Regions from separate parts of the Thermonema lapsum genome, predicted to be linked through region 2. Evidence: riboswitches for the same ligand, from Rfam matches in the RefSeq annotation. Region 2 holds a riboswitch; the other holds the start of a gene.

Region 1 (10,577 bases), on a different contig from region 2:
CGCTTCTTTTTCAAGTACTCTTCCAGCAAAGCATTCAGCTCGGCGTCGTCCCAGTCTATGATTTCGCCGGTGTCTTCACAAAAAATATGATGGTGCATGTCTATGCGGGCATCGAAGCGCAGTGTGCCGTCTTCGCAGGGTACACGCCGAATTAAGCCTTTTTCTACGAAGGTGTCCAGCGTCTTATACACAGTACCTAAGGAAATCGTTGGGTGGTCGGGAAGAATCATACGATAAAGCTGCTCAGCACTCAAGTGGCTACGGCTATCGTACAACGCTTTGTATATAACCAAACGTTGCTGCGTAGCCTTTAAGCCGGCTTCTGCCAGTTTGCTTTGGATATCCACTAAACTAATGCTCACTATCAATCGATAATTTATACTACCTCACATTTTTTTGCAAAGCTAAGCATTAAACATGGGACTGTCAAGCGAGGTTCCCTGTGACCCGCTGCGTCTTGTTTTAAAGCATTGTAAAAAAATACTATTTAAAGTGGCTATCTTACAAGTGAATTTGCTTTTTTACAAATTGCCTGTAATTTTGGCTTGCCTTTCATTCAAGAACCCGATTTAAATACTTGTCTATGGAAATTGCTATCATATCTGTTTTTGTAGTGGGGTATCTTGCTATTGCGCTTGAACATCCCATACGCATCAACAAAACAGCCACGGCTATCCTTACGGCTACTGTGTGTTGGACAATCTTTGCGCTCTCGTCTCATGAAATTCACCATGTGGAAGAAGGGCTCGGCAAACACTTAGAAGAAGCTGCCCAAATTTTGTTTTTCCTGATGGGAGCCATGACCATTGTAGAATTTATAGATGTACACGAAGGCTTCCGTCTGATTACCGACCGCGTACGCACCAAAGACGCCACAAGGCTGCTGTGGATTATCTCTTTGATTACCTTTGTCCTGTCGCCTATATTGGACAACCTCACCACTTCTATAGTGATGATGTCTTTGACACAAAAGCTCATCAGTGACCGCGAAAGGCGTCTCTTCTTTGGGGGTATGATTGTGATTGCTGCCAATGCAGGTGGTGCCTGGTCGCCTATAGGTGACGTAACCACTACCATGCTCTGGATTAAAGGTTTCATTTCAGCTCATGGCATCGTTACCTCTCTATTTCTACCCAGCTTGGTCTGCTTGCTGGTACCTTTGATAATCACCTCTTTGATGATGCCCAAAGCCGAAGTGGTGCGCCCCGAGCATGCCAAAGATAAGAACGGCAAATATGAAAATCTTACCGGCAGCCGCGTCATGTTGATTACAGGCATCTTAGCACTCATTTCAGTACCTGTATTTAAAACCATCACCCACTTGCCACCCTATATGGGTATGATGCTGGGTCTTAGTATCGTATGGATTGTGTCGGAAATTATCAACAGCGACAAAGACGAAGAAGAACGCAAAGAGTTTTCAGCTGCTAAAGCCTTGTCCCGTATCGATACTGCGAGCATACTGTTCTTCCTTGGTATTTTACTTGCCATTGGCAGCCTTCAGGAGATTGGCGCCCTGCGGACCATGGCAGAATACTTGGATGCCACCATCAAGAACCCAGTATTCATTAACTTGATTATCGGGGTGCTGTCTGCTATTATAGACAACGTGCCGCTGGTAGCCGGTGCTATGGGTATGTATGACTTAGCAGCAAGCGGCATTTATGCTACTGACGGGCTATTCTGGGAATTTCTTGCCTATACTGCCGGAACCGGGGGTAGCTTACTTATCATCGGCTCGGCAGCGGGTGTTGCCGTGATGGGCATGGAAAAGATAGATTTTATCTGGTATCTGAGAAAAATGACTTTCTTGGCATTGATTGGCTATCTGGCAGGTGCTGTGGTGTATCTGCTACTTGAACAATTCAGTACCTTGGCTGCTATGTTCTAAGTAATTCCTAAAAATCTTCTCTATTCTAAAGGCGTCTTCTGGCAGGAAGACGCCTTTCTTTTTGCTGAATATCGCAGGGCAGGCATCAGCACTTGCCAAGCTCTCTGCCCCCTGCCTTACTTTAAAGGTTTCAGTAAAGTAAAACAGACTTTTAAGAGTTAAGAGAAGGAAAGATGCTTCTTCAAAACTGTGTATGAGAGTTGCGCCTATGTCGTTCGGACAAACTTCATGAGCATCGACGGTGCAGTCTTTTACGAATCTTGATGGAAGGGAATTACCTTCTTTTTTCTTTTTTCAAGAGCGGCAAAAACCGCTGAGCCCTGCCGGCTAACGCCAACAGGGCATGCGTACAGTTTCCGTTTTATTAGTGCAGCATTCCTTGATTGGCAAGATAGATAAGGCTTGCCATGGCTGCTGCACCAAGCGCCAGCTCACGCCGGTTGATTTTATCGAAAGTATCGATGGCTGTATGGTGATAGTCGAAGTAGCGCTGCGAATCAGGGCGCAAGCCCGCTAAGATAGTGGCACTGCCTTTTAAAGGACTGATGTCGGCACCACTGCCGCCCAAACGGAAAATATGCAAGCCGTAGGGTTCTAACATATTTTTCAGATAGTTCTGTATGCGGCGAAAGTGCTCCGGTGTCATGTCAAAGCTAAAACCACGGGGCGAAAAACCGCCAGCGTCGGATTCTAATGCCAACAAGTGATGCTCGCCACGCTCGCGCACCATACGCGCATATTCTATGCCCCCACGCAGACCGTTCTCTTCATTCATGAATAAGACCACGCGCCAAGTGTAACGCGGCTTCACACCCAGTTGGCGCAAGATACGCACAGCTTCTACCGACTGCACACAACCGGCACCATCGTCATGCGCACCATCGCCATTGTCCCATGCATCGAGGTGCCCGCCTACGGCAATGACTGTATCGCGCCGCTCGCCCCACACTTCCCCTATTACATTGTAAGAGAGCACATCGGGCAACATACGGCAATGCGTTTCGATAAAGAGACGAGTAGAAGGGTCTTGCCGCAATAAAGCACTCAGCTGCTCTGCCCCTCTGGTGCTGATAGCCACAGCAGGAATGGCAGGCACGCCTTGTTCATAGCGCAGCGCACCGGTGTGGGGCTCATCGTCGAGGGCGGTACCCATCGAGCGCACTACCACAGCCACTGCCCCCAATTTGGCGGCTTCCGAAGCACCCGACACACGATAACGCACCGCCTCACCATAAGCAGAAAAAGTCTCAATGTGATGCTGTTTCATGGGCACATTGAAAAACACTATTTTGCCCTCTACTTTCTTCCGCCCTAAGGCTTTGAGCTCGTCGAAGCTGTGCACTTCCACTACCGGTGCCGAAATACCCCCCTCACCCGTTCCTACGGAATTGCCTAAAGCACATACCCGCAAACTGATGCTGCCACGGTACGAGGATAAGGCACGTGCTTCTTCTTTGTCGCCACGCACCCAATGCGGCACCATCACCGGCTGCAAATAGACGGTGTCGAAAGGAAGCGTATCCATCACAGCACGCATGTATTCGACTGCTGCCGCCGCCTGTGGCGAACCACTCAAGCGCCCTCCGATGCGGTTGCTCAAATACTCCAGATAGTTGTAGGCGACGTGGCTTTCAAGGGCTTTTTCATAAATGCTGCGAATCAGCAGGGAGTCGTTCTGTGCTTGGGCGAACCGCCCTGTGCCCAAGCATAGGGCAAAAAACAGTAAAAAACGCTTCATCATGTTTTTCTTTAAGAACGCTGATGTGGTATATCTTGGTACGTCTCTTGCGCCGCCTTTGCGTTTTTTTAATTGCTCCGCCTGCCTCAGCAAGCATAAATGTTGATAACCAATACAGTCAGCAGAAATTTTAAAAAAAATTTGCACACTTCGTAAAGCTTCCTTATTATTGCACCATCTAACCTCTTACTTTTACTTTTCCGCAAAAGTAAAAGGTTTATAGAGAAGCGCTGAGAGAACGGGCTCTATGAAGCGCTGGCAACCTACCGCACGGCAAGGTGCCAAATCCCGCCTAAATGAAGGTCATTTAGGAAATATAAACCAAAAAAGTCATGATTCGCATCAACACCAAGAATTCAAACGCACAACCTGCCCCATCTTTCGCAGAAATTCTATTCTTCCCCTCCCTCTCTCTCCGCTTCTGCATGGCAGCCATGTGTTGTTGTTGCTGTTGTTGCATGTAATCCCACTCCCCATAGCGTCTTATCCTGACGGGCGCTTGCCGCAGTAGACGAATGCTGCGCATTTGCCCAAAGGGCTTTCCTTCTATTTCTATCGGGCACTTTACTTAGTCTAAATAAAGTTATTTGTTTCACCATAAACCATCAACCAGCTATGAGTAATTACCGTTTCGAAACCCTTCAGTTGCATGCCGGACAAGAGCCCGACCCAACCACTGGTGCTCGCGCCGTACCCATCTACCAAACCACCTCTTATGTGTTCAACGATGCAGAACACGGTGCCCGCCTCTTTGCACTGCAAGAGTTTGGTAACATCTACACCCGCATCATGAACCCCACCACGGATGTATTCGAGAAGCGCATTGCGGCACTCGAAGGTGGTGTGGCAGCCTTAGCCACGGCTTCTGGGCAGGCAGCTCAGTTCATTGCACTTACCAACATCTTGCAAGCCGGCGACAATTTTGTAACGACCTCCTATTTGTATGGCGGTACCTACAACCAGTTCAAAGTAAGCTTCAAGCGCTTGGGCATAGAAGCTCGCTTTGCCGAAGGCGACAAAGTAGAAAGCTTCGAACGCCTGATAGATGACAAGACCAAAGCCATTTACTTGGAAACCATCGGCAATCCGGGCTTCAACATCCCCGACTTTGAAGCCATTGCCAAACTGGCAGACCGCCACGGCATTCCTCTGGTAGTGGACAACACCTTTGGCGCGGCAGGTTACCTTTTCCGCCCCATTGACTACGGCGCAGCGGTGGTTACTGCCTCGGCTACCAAGTGGATTGGCGGACACGGCAACAGCATCGGCGGTGTGATTGTGGACAGCGGGCGTTTCAACTGGGGCAACGGCAAATTCCCGCAATTCACCGAACCCTCAGAAGGCTACCACGGCTTGGTCTTTTGGGATGCCTTCGGACCCAACAGCCCCTTTGGTAATATAGCCTTTATCATCCGTGCACGTGTCGAAGGGCTACGCGACTACGGTCCCAGCCTCAGCCCCTTCAATGCTTTCCTGTTATTGCAAGGCTTGGAGACCCTGTCGTTGCGGGTGCAGCGACACGTAGACAACGCCCTAACACTGGCACGTTGGCTCGAACAACACGAGCAGGTAGAGTATGTAAATTACCCGGGCTTGGAAAGCAGCCCCTATCATCAATTAGCAAAAAAATATCTGCGCAATGGCTTCGGGGGAGTGCTCACCTTCGCCATCAAAGGAGGAAAACAAAAAGCGGCTGCTTTCATCAACCATCTGAAGCTTGCCAGCCACTTAGCCAACGTGGGCGATGCCAAAACACTGGTGATTCACCCGGCATCGACCACCCACCAGCAGTTGAGCGAAGCCGAACAACGCAGCGCCGGCGTGGAACCCAATTTGATACGCGTGTCTGTGGGCATCGAGCATATCGACGACATCATCGCCGACTTCGAGCAGGCTTTTGAGAAAATAAGCACAGCAGTGACCGTCTAAAAGAATGTTAAAGACCTTCCAATATCAGGCACCTTTTATTACCGAGGGTGGCGATACCCTCGAGGGGCTTACGGTGGCATACCGCACCTACGGGCAGCTGAATGCAAGCGCCGACAATGTGGTGTGGGTATGCCATGCCCTCACAGGCAGTGCAGACGTTGACCGTTGGTGGGCAGGGCTCTTTGGCAAAGGGCGCCTGCTCGACCCAGAGCGGCAATTTATCGTTTGCGCCAATATGCTTGGTTCATGCTACGGCTCGACCAACCCGCTGTCTCCCAATCCTTCAACCGGCATACCTTACTATTATGACTTTCCTGTACTTACCAACCGGGACATCATGCGGGGATTCGAGCTACTGCGCCGCCACTTGGGCATCCGCCGCATTCGCTGCCTTATTGGGGGGTCTATGGGTGGGCAACAGGCTCTCGAGTGGCTCATTGAAGTTCCTCATCTCTTCGATTCGGCTTACTTGATTGCCTGCAATGCCCGCCATTCTGCTTGGGGCATTGCTTTCAATGAGGCGCAGCGCATGGCTATAGAGTCCGACAGCAGCTGGGGACAGCGCACTCCCGATGCCGGGCTGAAAGGCATGGAAGCTGCCCGTGCTTGCGCCATGCTTTCCTATCGCCACTATCAAACCTATGCGCTCACGCAAAGCGAGGCAGAGGAATACTCTCCCACAGGCAACTTTCGAGCAGCCTCCTATCAAAGGCACCAAGGCAAGAAGTTGCGTGAACGCTTCCATGCGTTCAGTTATTGGTGGTTGTCGAAAGCTATGGACAGTCATGACGTGGGGCGTGGGCGGGGCGGTGTGGAAGCAGCGCTGGAGCGCATACGTGCGCAGGTGCTCGTGCTGGGCATCAGTACCGACATCCTGTTTCCGCTTGCCGAACAGCAACTGCTGGCAAAGTACATCCCCCATGCACATCTGCGCATTTTGCATTCAGTATATGGGCACGACGCCTTCTTGATTGAAACCGATGCCGTCGAGCGCTTTTATTTCGATTGCTTTGCTCAAACTGAAAGTTGTTTGTTTCCTGTGTCATAGGTGAAGCTACCACTACATTTTCATTTACCATCTATCTCTTTCTTTCATCATAAATTCAACCAGCTATGAGTGATTTTCCTGTTCAAATTGGATTGTTTGGTTTCGGTTGCGTGGGGCAAGGATTTTACCGTATCTTTCAGGAGCAACAAAGTGAAGTACAGGCTCAAATACGGAAAATAGTAGTAAAGAACCCCAACAAAGAACGACCCATTGCTACCGGCAAATTTTATTTTCAAGCTCAAGACATACTCAACGACCCCACCATCCGCTTGGTAGTTGAGGCTATTGATGATGCCGAGGCGGCTTATCATATTGCCAAAACGGCATTGCAATCAGGCAAGCATGTGGTCAGTGCCAATAAAAAAATGGTGGCGCTTTACGGGAACGAGTTGCGAGCTTTGGCACACAGCCAGCAACGCACTTTCCTCTATGAGGCAGCCGTAGCCGGAAGCATACCTATCCTGCAGCTGCTGCAGCACTACTACCGCTATGACCGCATCGAATGGTTGCGCGGCATCATCAACGGCTCTACCAACTTTATCCTTAGCAAGATGCATAGCGAAGGAGTTACCTACGAAGCTGCCCTACAGGAGGCGCAAGCCTTGGGCTTTGCCGAATCAGACCCCACGCTGGATGTCGAAGGCTTCGATGCCGTCTATAAACTCAGCATCTTACTGTATCATGCTTTTGGCATAGAGGCATCGCCCGAGCAGCTTTTACGCCAAGGCATTCATCATCTCGACCCACTAACTACTGGCTACTGTACACGAAAAAAATACCGTATAAAGCTGCTTGCCCAAGCATATGAACGTAGCGACGGCAGCCTTACTGCCTTTGTACTTCCTGCCCTTTTGCCTGTTCAGGACCCCTTGGCAAGCGTAGAGCAAGAAGAAAATGCCATAGAACTAAGCTTACGCTATGCCCATCGGCAGTTATTGCGCGGCAAAGGCGCTGGCAGCACGCCCACCGGCGCCGCAGTGATGGCAGACGTAGCGCGCGTGTTGAAAGGGTATATAGCCACCGGCAAGGTGAACATTAAGCGCTATTTCTACGAAGAAGAGATGCTTCCCTTGTGGGTAAGCGGAAACAGTAGCGCCCGCCGAGTGCTGCAGCATTTCCCTTTTCATGAGCTGCACGCGCAAATAAGCGATGCCTTTGGCTTTGCCTTCGAAGGATATGCCCGTTATGACCAAGTGCGCGATTTCCTGCAAAAACATCCTCAAACAGGCATCTTTGTGGCATACCATCCACAGCTCACGCGACAGAGAGTAAAGCAAGCGAGCACCTTGCTATCCGTATAGTCAGAAAGCAAAAGGCAGCACACACAAGGGAAGGCATGCAGCAAAAGGACAGTCGCCTTGCTTGGCATGCCTTCTTATGCTTGTTTGCTTTGAGGATACTCATTTCGATGCAAGCACCTCGCCAGTGCGGGATTGTGCATAGCTGCGCGCTGCCTGCACAAATTTCATAAACAGCGGATGCGGGTTCATCACTGTGCTTTTCAACTCAGGATGAAACTGCACAGCCACAAACCAAGGGTGGTCTTCTATCTCTACTATCTCTACCAAATTCTTATCGGGGTTGATGCCAGTTGCTCGCATCCCGTGTTTTTCAAATAACTCACGGTATTCGTTATTGAACTCATAGCGGTGGCGGTGGCGCTCACTGATTTTTGTTTTGCCATATGCCTGATACGCTTTGGAGCCCTTCTCCAGAACGCAGGGATATGCTCCCAAGCGCATGGTTCCTCCCTTGTCTTGAATATGTTTTTGCTCTTCCATCAGATGAATCACCGGATGAGGCGTTTCGGGGTTTACTTCCGTGGTATGGGCACCTTTCAAGCCTACCACATGACGGGCAAACTCTACTACGGCACATTGCATCCCCAAACAGATACCGAAAAAAGGCACTTTGTTTTCGCGGGCATAGCGCACTGCCAACACTTTGCCTTCGATGCCCCGCTCGCCAAACCCCGGTGCTACCAAGATGCCGTCTAAACTGGACAGCTTGCTTGCTATGTTTTCTTCAGACAGATGGTCTGACTGCACCCAGCGAATATTGACCTTGCATTCATTGTAAGCGCCGGCATGTACGAAAGCTTCTACAATGGATTTATAGGCGTCGCGCAGCTCTACATACTTGCCTACCAAGCCTATATTGACCGAAGAAGTGGGGTTTTTCAGCTTGCCCAAAAACTGTTTCCATGCTTCCATGTCGGGCTCGCGCTTGTGAGGCAGCTTAAGTTTGATAAGCACCCGTTCATCGAGTTTTTCCTTCAGCATCAACAAAGGCACATCATAGATGGTATCGGCGTCGATGGCTTCAATCACCGAATTGACATTCACATTGCAGAACAGGGCTATTTTTTTTCTTATTTCGGTCGGAAGGGGATATTCTGTGCGGCAAACGAGTATATCGGGCTGAATGCCTGTTTGCAGCAGTTCTTTGACCGAGTGCTGTGTGGGTTTGGTTTTCAGCTCGCCCGCCGATTTCAAGTAAGGGACCAGCGTCAAATGCACGACCAGCGAGTTGTTGAAGCCTACCTCCCAACGGAACTGACGCAGTGCCTCCAAAAAAGGAAGCGACTCTATGTCGCCCACGCAACCGCCTATTTCAGTAATGACAATGTCGTAATTCCCGGTGTCGGCAAGTTTACGGAAGTTGGCTTTAATTTCATCGGTAATATGAGGCACCACCTGCACGGTTTTGCCTAAATAAGCCCCTTGGCGCTCTTTGGTAATGACTGAGTAGTAAATGCGCCCTGTCGTTACGTTGTTGGCTTGTGAAGTGGCAATATTCAAAAAACGCTCGTAATGCCCTAAGTCCAAGTCTGTCTCGGCGCCATCGTCAGTCACGTAACACTCGCCATGCTCATAGGGGTTGAGCGTGCCCGGGTCTACGTTGATGTAGGGGTCAAACTTCTGAATGGTTACCGAAAAGCCCCGTGCCTGTAAGAGTTTCGCCAGAGAGGAAGCAATGATGCCCTTGCCTAAGGAAGAAGTAACGCCACCGGTTACGAAAATATATTTTGTTTGCGTGCCCATAATGGTTTTGCTTGTAAGGTTGTGTTTCTACCACTATGGGATGCGAAGTTACGCAACTTCGCAAGCAAGTACAAATTTAGCGCACCAAGGCATCGATTTGCATGTTCAACAGTTGATTGTAAAACGGATGCGTAATTTTTCCTTCTTGCAAATATTGGTCTATCTGCATCAACTTTACTCTGACCCCCACCACGTCGGCATGCAAATAAGAAAAGACATCGTTCAGGTGGCTGAGCGCCAAAGCGCCCCCTTGTATACCACTCGATACTCCCACCAAAGCAATGCGTTTGCCTTCCAGACCACTCGGATAAGGGAAGCCATCCAAAAAAGCCTTCAACACACCGGGGAAGGAACCATTGTATTCGGGAACAATGAAAACCAAACGTGTAGCAGCCAGCAAACGGTCGCGCAAACGGTTGAAATGCTCATTTTTACCTTCATTTTCATACAATGCCGTGGCTATAAAGTCAGGTGGTAGTTCGGTCAAACGTATGATATCGGCAGAGTGCCCCCTTTCATTCAACAGGGTAGCATAATAGGTGGCTACTTGCTCTGAGACAGCTTCTTTGCGATTGGTTCCTACAACTATTCCTATCATGGATTTGGATGGGTTCTTCGGTCTAAAAGGCGCCGAGCATATAAGGTGTAAAGGCGCATAAAACATTCATACAAAAATACAGGGATTGTGATGCAATAAAAAAGCCTTGAGGGGAAAATCTGCCTCTTTCCTCGGCTTACCCCTCGCAACATGGCTTTAACCACCTGTTCAGCGCTTTGGTTGGGAAAAAGCAAGGGACTTTGAGCCGTATTGAAAAAAGCGGTGCGCGTGGCAATAGGATATACCAACGTGAGCCGCCGCTCACCTTCTGCCCATAGCGTTTGCGCCCAACGGTGCAAAGCCGCCTTGCTTGCTGCATAGACAGCATA
Region 2 (10,577 bases):
CCGAAAAGGTAGCTGACTATATTGCCAAATTTACCGGATTGCCCTTTGTTACCGCCCCCAACAAATTCGAAGCGCTGGCTGCTAGCGACGGCATCGTAGAAGCCTCGGGAGCACTGAAACAGCTGGCTGTAAGCTTAATGAAGATTGCCAACGATATACGTATGCTGGCTTCCGGTCCACGCTGCGGCATTGGCGAAATCAACATTCCTGCCAATGAGCCCGGTTCTTCCATCATGCCCGGCAAAGTGAACCCCACCCAGTCGGAAGCTATGACCATGGTATGTGCCCAAGTCATTGGTAACGACACTGCAATCAACATAGGCGGCATGAACGGGCACTTCGAGTTGAACGTCTTCCGCCCCATGATGATATTTAACCTGCTCACTTCGGCTCGTTTGCTGGGCGATGCTTGCGAATCGTTCAACGACAAATGCGCCGTAGGCATAGAACCCAATCACGAACGCATCCAACACCACCTCAACAACTCTTTGATGCTGGTAACGGCACTCAACCCCTATATTGGCTACGAAAATGCTGCAAAGATAGCCAAGAAAGCACACGCAGAAGGAAAAACGCTGAAAGAAGCCGCCATAGAGCTGGGCTTGCTCACTGCCGAGCAATTCGACGAGTGGGTAAACCCCAAAAAAATGATAGGAAGTTTGAAGTAAGCCAAAAAATCTAACATTTTACAATAAAAAGTTGCTTGCTAACAAGCAACTTTTTATTTTTTGTTGGCGTAGCTGTTTAGGTTCAAAAAAGTCCTTTATGAAAGCTGTTTTACTCTCTTTTATACTTTGGCTATCATTCAATGCTGGTGCTTTTGCACAGATGTCACGCCAAGAAGCCAAACACTGGTATAAAATCTATCAAAAAACAAGCCCTCTTGCATACAAAGCCTTGGTAGAGGGCAATGACTCTTTGCGACGTGTAAAAGCCATTAAAGAACGTGAAGTACAAAGCCTGCGGGCAAGACTTCAAGAGCAGGATTCGAAAATTACTCGCCTGCGTGATGAAAATCGCCAGTTGGAAGAAGAAGTGCGCGAGATAAATGCTTCGCGTCCTCTACCCAGTGTGCGCCAAGGCGTGTATATGCGTGTGCGTTTTCGCTCAAATGAGAAGGTCAACCTCTCTGAGAAACTATTGCAAAGTACCGACCTGCACATCTACCACTACGAGGGTGGAACTCTTTACCTACTTGGTTACTTCAAAGACTACTGGCTTGCCGAAAACTTCCGGAGACATCTACTGAAAGTAGGCATACCCGAAGCAGAAATCATGGCTTTTTGTAACGGCATCCCTATGGACATGAAAGATGCTCTTGCCATCATATTGGGTGGCGAAGTAGAAGACTGCCGCAGAAGATAAATGTAATTACTACTACATAAATGGCAACTTTTTTGTATCTTGACCGTAATTTTCAAATATTTTACTGGTTTTTAGAATCTACCGATGCTATGAAAGTAATCAAGACAACTTTGCTCATTCTTCTTTTGGGGGGTGTTTTCTATCCCGGTCCCTCACAACAGGCTTTTGCTCAGATGAGCAAAGCAGAAAAAAAAGCTTGGAAAAAGAAAAAGAAAGCCACGAACCCGCTGGCTTTCAAGCAAGTGGTGGAAGAGCAAGAAGAAATTCAACAGAAGATTAAACAAACCAAACAGGAGTTAGAGCTTCTTCGCTTACAATTGGGCGAAAAAGACAACCGCTTAGCCCAACTGCGCGAAGAAAATCAAAAACTGGAACAGCAACGACAAGAAGAAGTAGATGCCACCAGCCGCCAAGGACCCAATGAGCGTGGCGTGTTCTTCCGTGTGCAAGTAGGCGCTTACGAAACCATTGACCTTAGCAGCCGCATTACCCGAGAAGCCGATATGAAAGTAGAATCCGAAGGGGCAATAAAAAAATACACCATCGGCTATTTCAATGACTACTGGGAGGCAGATAAATTCAAAAAGTACTTGCAAAGCATGGGTATTAAAGACGCATGGATTGTGGCTTATCGTGATGGTGTGCGTGTAGACATCAAAGAAGCCTTGGAGGGTATCCTATAAAAATTTTTTTTGAATCAAAAAAACGAATTTAAACGCATAGAATCATGAGATTTTTTATAGCGATTATGGTCTTTGTGCTTGCCAGCGGATATCTGCAAGCGCAACGCATGAGCAAAGAAGAGAAAAAGATATATAAAGAGTGGAAGAAGAAACTCAAGTCCACCTCTTTGGAGGAGTTCAAAGCCATGCATGAAGAAAAAGACCAGCTCAAACAAGAATTACGCACCCTCGAAGCTGAGCTGCAGGAGCTACGTGACCAGCTGGCTACTAAAGACAACCAAGTCAGCGCTTTAGAAAGCCGCAACCAGCAACTGAAGCGCCAAATAAAAGAGAATGCACAGCGCAAAAATGAAGAGAAAGGCATTTTCTTTAAAGTACAGCTCTCTTTTGTCGATGAAGATGCTTCGGGCAACAGCGTCAACCGATACTATACACTTGGCATCTTTCGCAGCTATGAAGACGCAGTGGCATTCCGTGATGCCGTGCGCAAGTTGGGCATAAAAGATGCCTATGTGCAAGGATACAAAGACGGAGAACGCCGCCCTGTAGACGAGCTACGAGGAATGCAATAAAGTCTAATCGTAGTTGAAATTGCACAAAAATAAGAGGCAGTATGTGAAAACTGTCTCTTATTTTTGTATTCTACTCACGATACTCTTCAATCAAAACAAAGTTTTTAAATCAAAGTTGTGCAGGGTGGAATCAAGCAAAGTACCATGCTCGCATTTTAACACACGTGCCGGAAATTGCTCTATAAATTGATAGTTGTGCGTTGCCATCAGTACGGCGGTACCGCTACGGTTAATTTTCATAAACAGGTCCATAATTTCTTCGCCTACGGCGGGGTCCAGATTGCCAGTGGGTTCATCGGCAATAAGGATAGCTGGCTCATTGAGCAAAGCACGCGCAATGACTACGCGCTGTTGTTCGCCTCCCGACAACTGATGCGGCATTTTGCTTGTTGCTCCACTTAAACCTACCCGCAACAGCACCTCGTTCATACGTTGCTTCATTTTGGCAGTGCTGCGCCAACCTGTAGCTCGCATGACAAAAAACAAATTGTCAGCCACGCTACGGTCCATAAGCAGCTGAAAATCCTGAAAAACGATGCCTATGCGTCGGCGTAGCTTGGCAATGTCTCTGCGTTTGATATTGAACAGTTGAATGCCTGCCACCTCTACATCGCCTTTGTAGAGGGGCAAATCGGCATAAAGCGTCTTCAATAAGGAAGTTTTACCGCTCCCCGTGCGCCCTACAATATAGACGAACTCCCCCTTGTGCACATCGAAATAAACATCGCTAAGCACGGGCATACCATTTTGGTAGATGGTTGCGCCTTTAACACTTACAACTACATCCGGCTGGTTTTCCATGTTGCTCACAATTCCAGTTTTTGCAGTTTCCCATAGGGGATTTGCTCTATCAGTTGGCGTAAAGCAGCTTCTTTTCCTACTAAGTTAAGCTTTTCCAAGTCTTTGTCTTTAAGCGGTCGGTCCGCTCGAAAATAAGCCACCAAAACGAAGTTATCATCCCGTATTTGAACGTAATCCGGAATTTTGGCTTTGCCCTTTACTTTGATAATATACATAGGTGTGTACACGAAAAATGCTTTTGAAGTAAAAATACAAAAATCCCTCAAAACCCAGAAAGGTATTGAGGGAATTCATAGCTTGAAACTTTATGAATTAAGGTCTATAGGCAATCTCCAACACATGGATATTGCCCGACACCTCAGCCGTGGTCCCTCTACCATTGCCGGATTGGGGGTCTGAATACACTCTGTCAAAAGTTAATGTAAGTTTAAAAGAAAGCATTTCTTTGGCGGGGTCGTAAGAAAGCCTCTCGATAGTCACATTTTGTCCTCCTGATAATAAGAAAGCCTCGCCCTGCCAACGCTTAATTTTACCCTGCGTTTTTATATCGTGAGTTACTGTAAGATAGATGTATTCCACATCATCACGAGTAATGTTCGCCAGTGAACTCCCTTCTATAAACCCCATGTTCATTACCAACTTATCAAGAAAATTTGAATTTACTAAATTTAAATATACTTCTGGGGGGTAGCCCTGTCCGGGAGATTTAAATTCAAGGTAAGGTCTTTCGAAATTGTACTTAACAACCAATGTATCGGGCGCGGGAGTTCCGCCTACGGGGGTACCGTCAGCGTAATAAGCATCGCGTAGCACTACTTTTACTTCGCCCACATCGAATAAAAAAGAATTGTTATTCTGTCCATCTTCTGGAATAGGAATACCTGGGTCTCCTTTATCACCTTTGCAGGCAGTAAGCAGTAGCGCCATGAGAGTCAAAGGAGCCAAAGCATAAAAAAGCCTTTTCATGGTTTTAGTAATTTAGGGTTGAACAAAGATAAAAGCAGCAAAATTCATGCCTTAAACTTACACGCCTCCCACTTTTCTATTCACTCAGATAAGGACGCAACCATTTTTCCATTTCTTTTAAATTCAATCCTTTACGTTCAGCGTAGTCTTGAAGCTGGTCCACAGCAATCTTACCTATTCCAAAATAATGTGCTTGGGGGTGTGCCAAATACCATCCGCTTACCGAAGCAGCAGGATACATGGCATAGCTTTCGGTAAGACGCATGCCCAACTTCACCTCTGCATCAAGCAAATCAAAGATTGCTCGTTTCTCTGTATGGTCGGGGCAGGCAGGGTAGCCTGCAGCCGGACGAATGCCTTGATATTTCTCGGCAATGATGTCTTCCATAGAAAGATTTTCGTTGGGGGCATATGCCCAAAATTCGCGTCTTATGCGCGCGTGCAATAGCTCAGCGAAAGCTTCCGCCAATCGGTCTGCCAGTGCTTTAGCCATGATAGCACGGTAATCGTCATGCTGTGCTTCCAGCTGCTGCACCCATTCATCTAAGCCAATGCCGGTAGTTACAGCAAAGCAGCCGATGTAATCAAGGCGCCCGGTGGATATGGGGGCTACAAAGTCGGCTAAAGATAAATTGGGTAGCCCCTCTGCCTTTTTCTTCTGCTCACGCAACATGTGAAATACTGTTTTCAAGGGCAAAGGCAAGGGCGTGCCGGCATAAGTAGTTTCACCGGCGGAGGTGCCTTGTGTGTCATACACTACAATATCATCGCCTACTGCATTGGCAGGCAACAAGGCAAAAGCAGCATGGGCTTTCAGGCGTTTCTGCTGTATGATTTCGTCAAGCATACAGCGAGCATCAAGCAACAGTTTGCGGGCTTCCTGCCCATAGGTTGCATCTTCCAAGATGGCAGGGTATTTCCCTTTCAACTCCCACGTCCAAAAGAAGGGTGTCCAATCTATATAGGCGGCTATTTCCTCCAGTGGATAATCCATGAGATAATGCACTCCCAATTTTTTAGGCTCATAGAGGGGTGCCTGTGTCCAATCTATTTTTAAGCGATTGGCACGTGCCGCTTCTATGGGTAAGAGGTCTTTGGTGTGCTGCTTGCGTTCATATTGCTTGCGAAGCCCCTCATATTCCTGACGTATTTGCTCGACAAAAGACGCTCTTTCTTCGCTCAACAAAGCACTGACCACAGGCACGCTGCGTCCGGCATCCAACACGTGCACCACAGGGGCGCTGTAATGGGGTGCTATTTTTACAGCGGTGTGTGCCCGCGAGGTGGTAGCTCCCCCTATGAGCAAGGGCACACACATGCCCTCGCGCTCCAACTCTTTGGCTACATGTACCATCTCATCAAGACTGGGGGTTATCAAGCCGCTCAGCCCGATGATGTCCACCTTGTGTTTTTTTGCCTCTTCTATGATTTTGTTCGCGGGCACCATAACTCCTAAGTCAATGATTTCGTAGTTGTTACATGCCAAGACTACCCCCACGATGTTTTTTCCTATGTCGTGCACATCTCCCTTGACAGTAGCCAGCAGTATTTTACCGGCGGCGCTGCCATTCGGGTTTTGGCGTTTTTCTGCTTCGAGAAAAGGAATCAAATACGCTACCGATTTTTTCATGACTCGGGCGCTCTTTACCACCTGTGGTAAGAACATTTTGCCTGCCCCAAACAAATCTCCCACGATGCGCATGCCATCCATCAAAGGACCTTCAATGACCTTTAACGGCGAAACATATTTTTGTCGAGCTTCTTCGGTGTCTGCTTCGATGTAGTCGGTGATGCCTTTGATTAAAGCGTACTTTAATCGCTCTTCCACGCTTGCCTCGCGCCATGCTTCGGTTTGCTTAGCAGCCTGTGCACCATCATTTTTCAAGGTTTCGGCAAAGGCGATGAGGCGTTCGGTGGCGTCGGGGCGGCGATTCCATAAAACGTCCTCCACATGTTCGAGCAGGTCTTTGGGTATTTCCTCATACACTTCTATCATGCCGGCATTGACAATGCCCATATCCAAGCCCGCACGAATGGCTTTGTATAAAAAAGCCGAATGCATGGCTTCGCGCACACGGTCGTTGCCACGGAAAGCAAAAGACACATTGCTGATTCCCCCGCTGGTTTTGGCATATGGCAAGTTCTTCTTAATCCACTCCACTGCGCGCACGAAGTCCACGGCATAATTGGCGTGCTCGGCAATGCCGGTGCCCACAGTCAATACGTTGGGGTCGAAAATGATGTCTTCGGGGGGGAAGTTCAGACGCTCGGTAAGCAGACGGTAAGCCCGCTCACAGATTTCTATACGACGCTCGTAGGTGTCGGCTTGTCCCTGCTCATCGAAAGCCATCACTACCACAGCGGCTCCATAACGGCGTGCCAGTCGAGCACGACGCAAAAATTCTTCTTCTCCGTCTTTTAGCGAGAGCGAATTGACCACCGCTTTTCCTTGCACACATTTCAAACCTGCTTCCAAGACGCTCCACTTCGAAGAGTCTATCATCACAGGTACACGAGCAATATCGGGCTCCGAAGCGATGAGATGCAGGAAGTGGGTCATGGCAGCTTCGGCATCGAGCATGCCTTCGTCCATGTTGATGTCGATGACTTGGGCGCCATTTTCCACCTGCTGACGTGCTATTGCCAATGCCGCTTCATAGTTGCCTTCACAAATCAGGCGGGCAAATTTGCGGGAACCGGCTACGTTGGTGCGCTCGCCTATGTTCACAAAACCAGTTACCTCGTTGACATAAAGAGGCTCCAAGCCGCTAAGAGCTGTCAGGTGCTTTTTGGCAGGACGCCGACGCGGCGCATAGCGCTGTGCCAAGTCGGCAATGAGGCGTATATGCTCGGGTGTGGTTCCACAGCACCCCCCAATAATGTTGAGCCATCCTTCACGCAGAAAGTCTTCCACCATTTGCCCCATGATTTCGGGCGTATGGTCGTATTTTCCAAAGGCATTGGGCAAGCCCGCATTGGGATGTGCAGAAGTAAAGAAAGGCGCCTGCTTGGCAAGCGTTTCCACATAAGGACGCATCAAATCAGCCCCTAAGGCACAATTCAAGCCTATGCTTAGCAGGGGGTAGTGCGAAAGGGATATCAAAAATGCCTCTACGGTTTGCCCCGAGAGAGTACGTCCGCTGGCATCGGTGATGGTGCCCGAAACCATCACAGGTAAAGGCGCCTTGCCGGTATCTTCAAAATATTTTTCAATGGCAAAAAGAGCCGCCTTGGCATTCAGGGTATCAAATACCGTTTCTACTAGAAGCAAGTCAACTCCACCTTCTACCAACCCACGCACCTGCTCATAGTAGGCATCCACGAGGGTGTCGAAGGTGATGGCTCGATATGCCGGACGGTTCACATCGGGCGAAAGCGAAGCGGTACGGTTGGTAGGTCCTATAGAACCTGCCACCCAGCGGGGCTTATCGCTAAAACGGGCAGCAACTTCCTTTGCCAAGCGGGCGGCTTCATAGTTCAGCTCATACACCAGTTCTTGCAAATGGTAGTCGGCTTGCGAGATAGAAGTGCTGTTAAAGGTGTTGGTTTCGATGATGTCGGCACCCGCTTGCAGGTACTTCTCATGAATTTCCCGTATAATGTGGGGCTGTGTCAAAGATAAAAGGTCGTTGTTTCCCTTGAGCTCATGGGGAAAGTCACGGAAGCGCTCGCCACGATAATCGGCTTCGGTAAGTCCGTAGCGCTGAATCATGGTGCCCATGGCACCGTCCAGCACCAAGATACGCTCTTGCAGTGCTTTTTCAATAGGATGTGCATCCATAGCTGTCATTCTGGTTAAAGTAAAAAACAAACTCTTTTCTGTTCAGCAAGCAGAAACAAGAGAGAATAAAACAGACTTATACACAGAAAAATCAGCGACGGCTCGAAGCTGACTTATCTTTCCCTCACCAAACGGAAGAGGGTGGGAATTAGCACCTTATGCACGGGCGTGCATGGTTGCTAAGACGTCAACGGCCCCATTGCCTCGGTCTTTCCGGATAAGTCGTTCCAACAAATGTACAGGCTTTTATTGAAAGGTAGAAATTTGAATTGCCTTATTTTTATCAAAAGCCTTCGAACATGAGCACTTTATGGAAGTGGCTGCGTGCCTTGAGTCTCGATGTGTGCCTAAGTGCCTGTGCTGTCTTATATGCCTTTGGTTATGAGTCAGGGCAACCCCTTAGGCAGTTTCCCCCTTATCTTATATTAGTCATTTCGGTGTGGATACTCTACACCGCCGACCATCTGTGGGATGCTCTGCGCATACAACACTGTGCCCACACCTTCCGCCATAGGGTGCATCAGCGTTTTTTTAAGCGCTTTGTGCTTGCTGTTGGCATTCTTTTGTTGATAGACATGGGGCTTTTGTGGCAGTGGGCACCGCTTCCGGTCGTTTACAGCGGCTTATACTTGGGTTTCTTTTCTGCCATACATTTTGCTTTAGAGCTACTGCCCTACCACTGGGTGGACATAAGCAAAGAACTGCGGGTAGCGCTCATCTATGTAGCAGGTGCCAGCTTGTGGCATTGGGCGCCCCTTGTTCCTTCGGGCTATAGCTCTGGTTTTTGGGTGTTGGGCATCAGTTTTCTCCTGCTGGCATGGTGCAACTTACTTATCATAGCTGCCTACGAACGACATTCTGACCAACAAGACGGGCAACGGTCTTTGGCACAAAGGCTCCCTGAGGCGTCATTACGCCGCCTCATCTATGCCCTGCTTGGCTTGGCTGCGGTAATATCGGCAGCCTTATGGCAGCGACTTTTATTGATGCTGGTGCTTTGGTGCATGAATCTTACGCTATTGGCGGTTTTGCTTTTTCCCTCTTTCTTTGCAAAAAAAGAGCGCTATCGCATTGTCAGCGACAGCGCTTTTCTGTATCCTTTACTACTTCTGCCGGCAAGCCTCTAAAGGTTTTTGATTTGGTCGGGTGCACGGCTCTCAAATAAGCTAATCAGCTCATAGTCGGCAGTCAGCAGTTTTACACACACTCTTTCAAAGAAAACAGCTCCGTTGAGCATCAAATAAAATTCATATGCCTGTTCAAAACGGCTGAAACGGTGAATAAACAGCGTTTTACCTTGGTCTATGGATACCACCTTCACAATAAACTGCATGCTGTCGGCGACCTATAAGTACATGGAAATATCACCTGCTCCTTCTCTGATTACTTCTATTTCTCCATTGGAACAATCCACAATGGTAGAGGGGACGTTATTGCCTGCGCCTCCGTCAATCACGATATCGACCAAATGCTTAAAGCGTTCATAGATTTCTTCGGGGTCAGTAGTGTATTCTATGATTTCATCTTCATCATGAATGGATGAGGTGATGATAGGATTGCCCAGCTGCTGCACTATCATGCGGGGTATGGGATTGTCCGGCACACGAATGCCCACCGTATTGCGCTTGTAAAGGACGCCATCGGGTGCTTTGCTGTTAGCTGGCAGAATGAAGGTAAAAGGTCCGGGCAAGGCTTTTTTCATGATTTTAAAAATAGGCGTTTCCACCTTGGCGTACTCGGCAATATGACTCAGGTCATGACAGATAAAAGAGAGACGGGCTTTTTGGGGTTCTACTCCTTTGATTCTGCACAAACGCTCCACCGCCTGCTTTTTGTGGATGTCGCAACCAATACCATAAACCGTATCGGTAGGATAAATGATTACGCCGCCCTCTTTCAAGCACTCCACTACCTTCCGTATTTTGCGCTCTTCGGGGTTTTGTGGGTGTATTTTCAACAATTCTGCTGCCATAAGCGTTGTGTTTAAAGTGAATGTTGGAATTGAGTTGAATCCTTAGATAAGCTAAGGAATTTTGATGTGAAAAACAATGCATGCTGGCGGCTTTTTCCAAAAATAGCTCCCAAATAAACTTTTACTCTCATAAAGAACACAAAAAGGCGTTCATCTGCAGCACCGCCCACAGTTCATGCGTATAGTCATCGTGCCGGCGAAGGTGCTGTTTCCACAAGGAATGCACCTTCGAAAAATTTATGTATTCGTAAACGGGCGCTTGTGCATCTTCGAAGACAAGCCACAAAGAAGCGGTAGCGGTCTGACGCATCCAGTCGCCCAAAGGAATGCCAAAACCTTCTTTTTTGCGCTTGGCAACCGCTTTCAATTCGGGAGCTAAACGCAGCAAAAGGGCTTTCAATATCCATTTTTTGCCTTTAGAAAGCAAAACAGACACA

Evidence for each region. Region 2 has a riboswitch for S-adenosylmethionine ahead of metH (methionine synthase). Riboswitches for the same ligand answer to the same signal wherever they lie in the genome.
Region 1: another riboswitch for S-adenosylmethionine. It lies ahead of FHS56_RS04755 (O-acetylhomoserine aminocarboxypropyltransferase/cysteine synthase family protein); the one in region 2 lies ahead of metH (methionine synthase).

What each region holds. Positions count from the first base shown of each region.
Region 1 is NZ_JAASRN010000001.1:1,063,180-1,073,756, forward strand. It holds gene FHS56_RS04740 (Fur family transcriptional regulator) at 1-362, opposite strand, end outside; gene nhaD (sodium:proton antiporter NhaD) at 584-1,891, shown strand; gene FHS56_RS04750 (M28 family peptidase) at 2,256-3,632, opposite strand; SAM riboswitch class I at 3,844-3,952, shown strand; gene FHS56_RS04755 (O-acetylhomoserine aminocarboxypropyltransferase/cysteine synthase family protein) at 4,245-5,558, shown strand; gene FHS56_RS04760 (homoserine O-acetyltransferase family protein) at 5,563-6,606, shown strand; gene FHS56_RS04765 (homoserine dehydrogenase) at 6,672-7,907, shown strand; gene FHS56_RS04770 (CTP synthase) at 8,007-9,650, opposite strand; gene FHS56_RS04775 (NADPH-dependent FMN reductase) at 9,727-10,248, opposite strand; gene FHS56_RS04780 (SDR family NAD(P)-dependent oxidoreductase) at 10,245-10,577, opposite strand, start outside.
Region 2 is NZ_JAASRN010000002.1:635,870-646,446, forward strand. It holds gene fumC (class II fumarate hydratase) at 1-668, shown strand, start outside; gene FHS56_RS08145 (hypothetical protein) at 766-1,365, shown strand; gene FHS56_RS08150 (Ezrin/radixin/moesin family protein) at 1,386-2,048, shown strand; gene FHS56_RS08155 (hypothetical protein) at 2,093-2,620, shown strand; gene FHS56_RS08160 (cell division ATP-binding protein FtsE) at 2,711-3,421, opposite strand; gene FHS56_RS08165 (fructose-6-phosphate aldolase) at 3,427-3,636, opposite strand; gene FHS56_RS08170 (hypothetical protein) at 3,734-4,387, opposite strand; gene metH (methionine synthase) at 4,464-8,177, opposite strand; SAM riboswitch class I at 8,279-8,392, opposite strand; gene FHS56_RS08180 (hypothetical protein) at 8,468-9,295, shown strand; gene FHS56_RS08185 (hypothetical protein) at 9,292-9,501, opposite strand; gene FHS56_RS08190 (L-threonylcarbamoyladenylate synthase) at 9,514-10,140, opposite strand; gene FHS56_RS08195 (asparagine synthetase B family protein) at 10,268-10,577, opposite strand, start outside.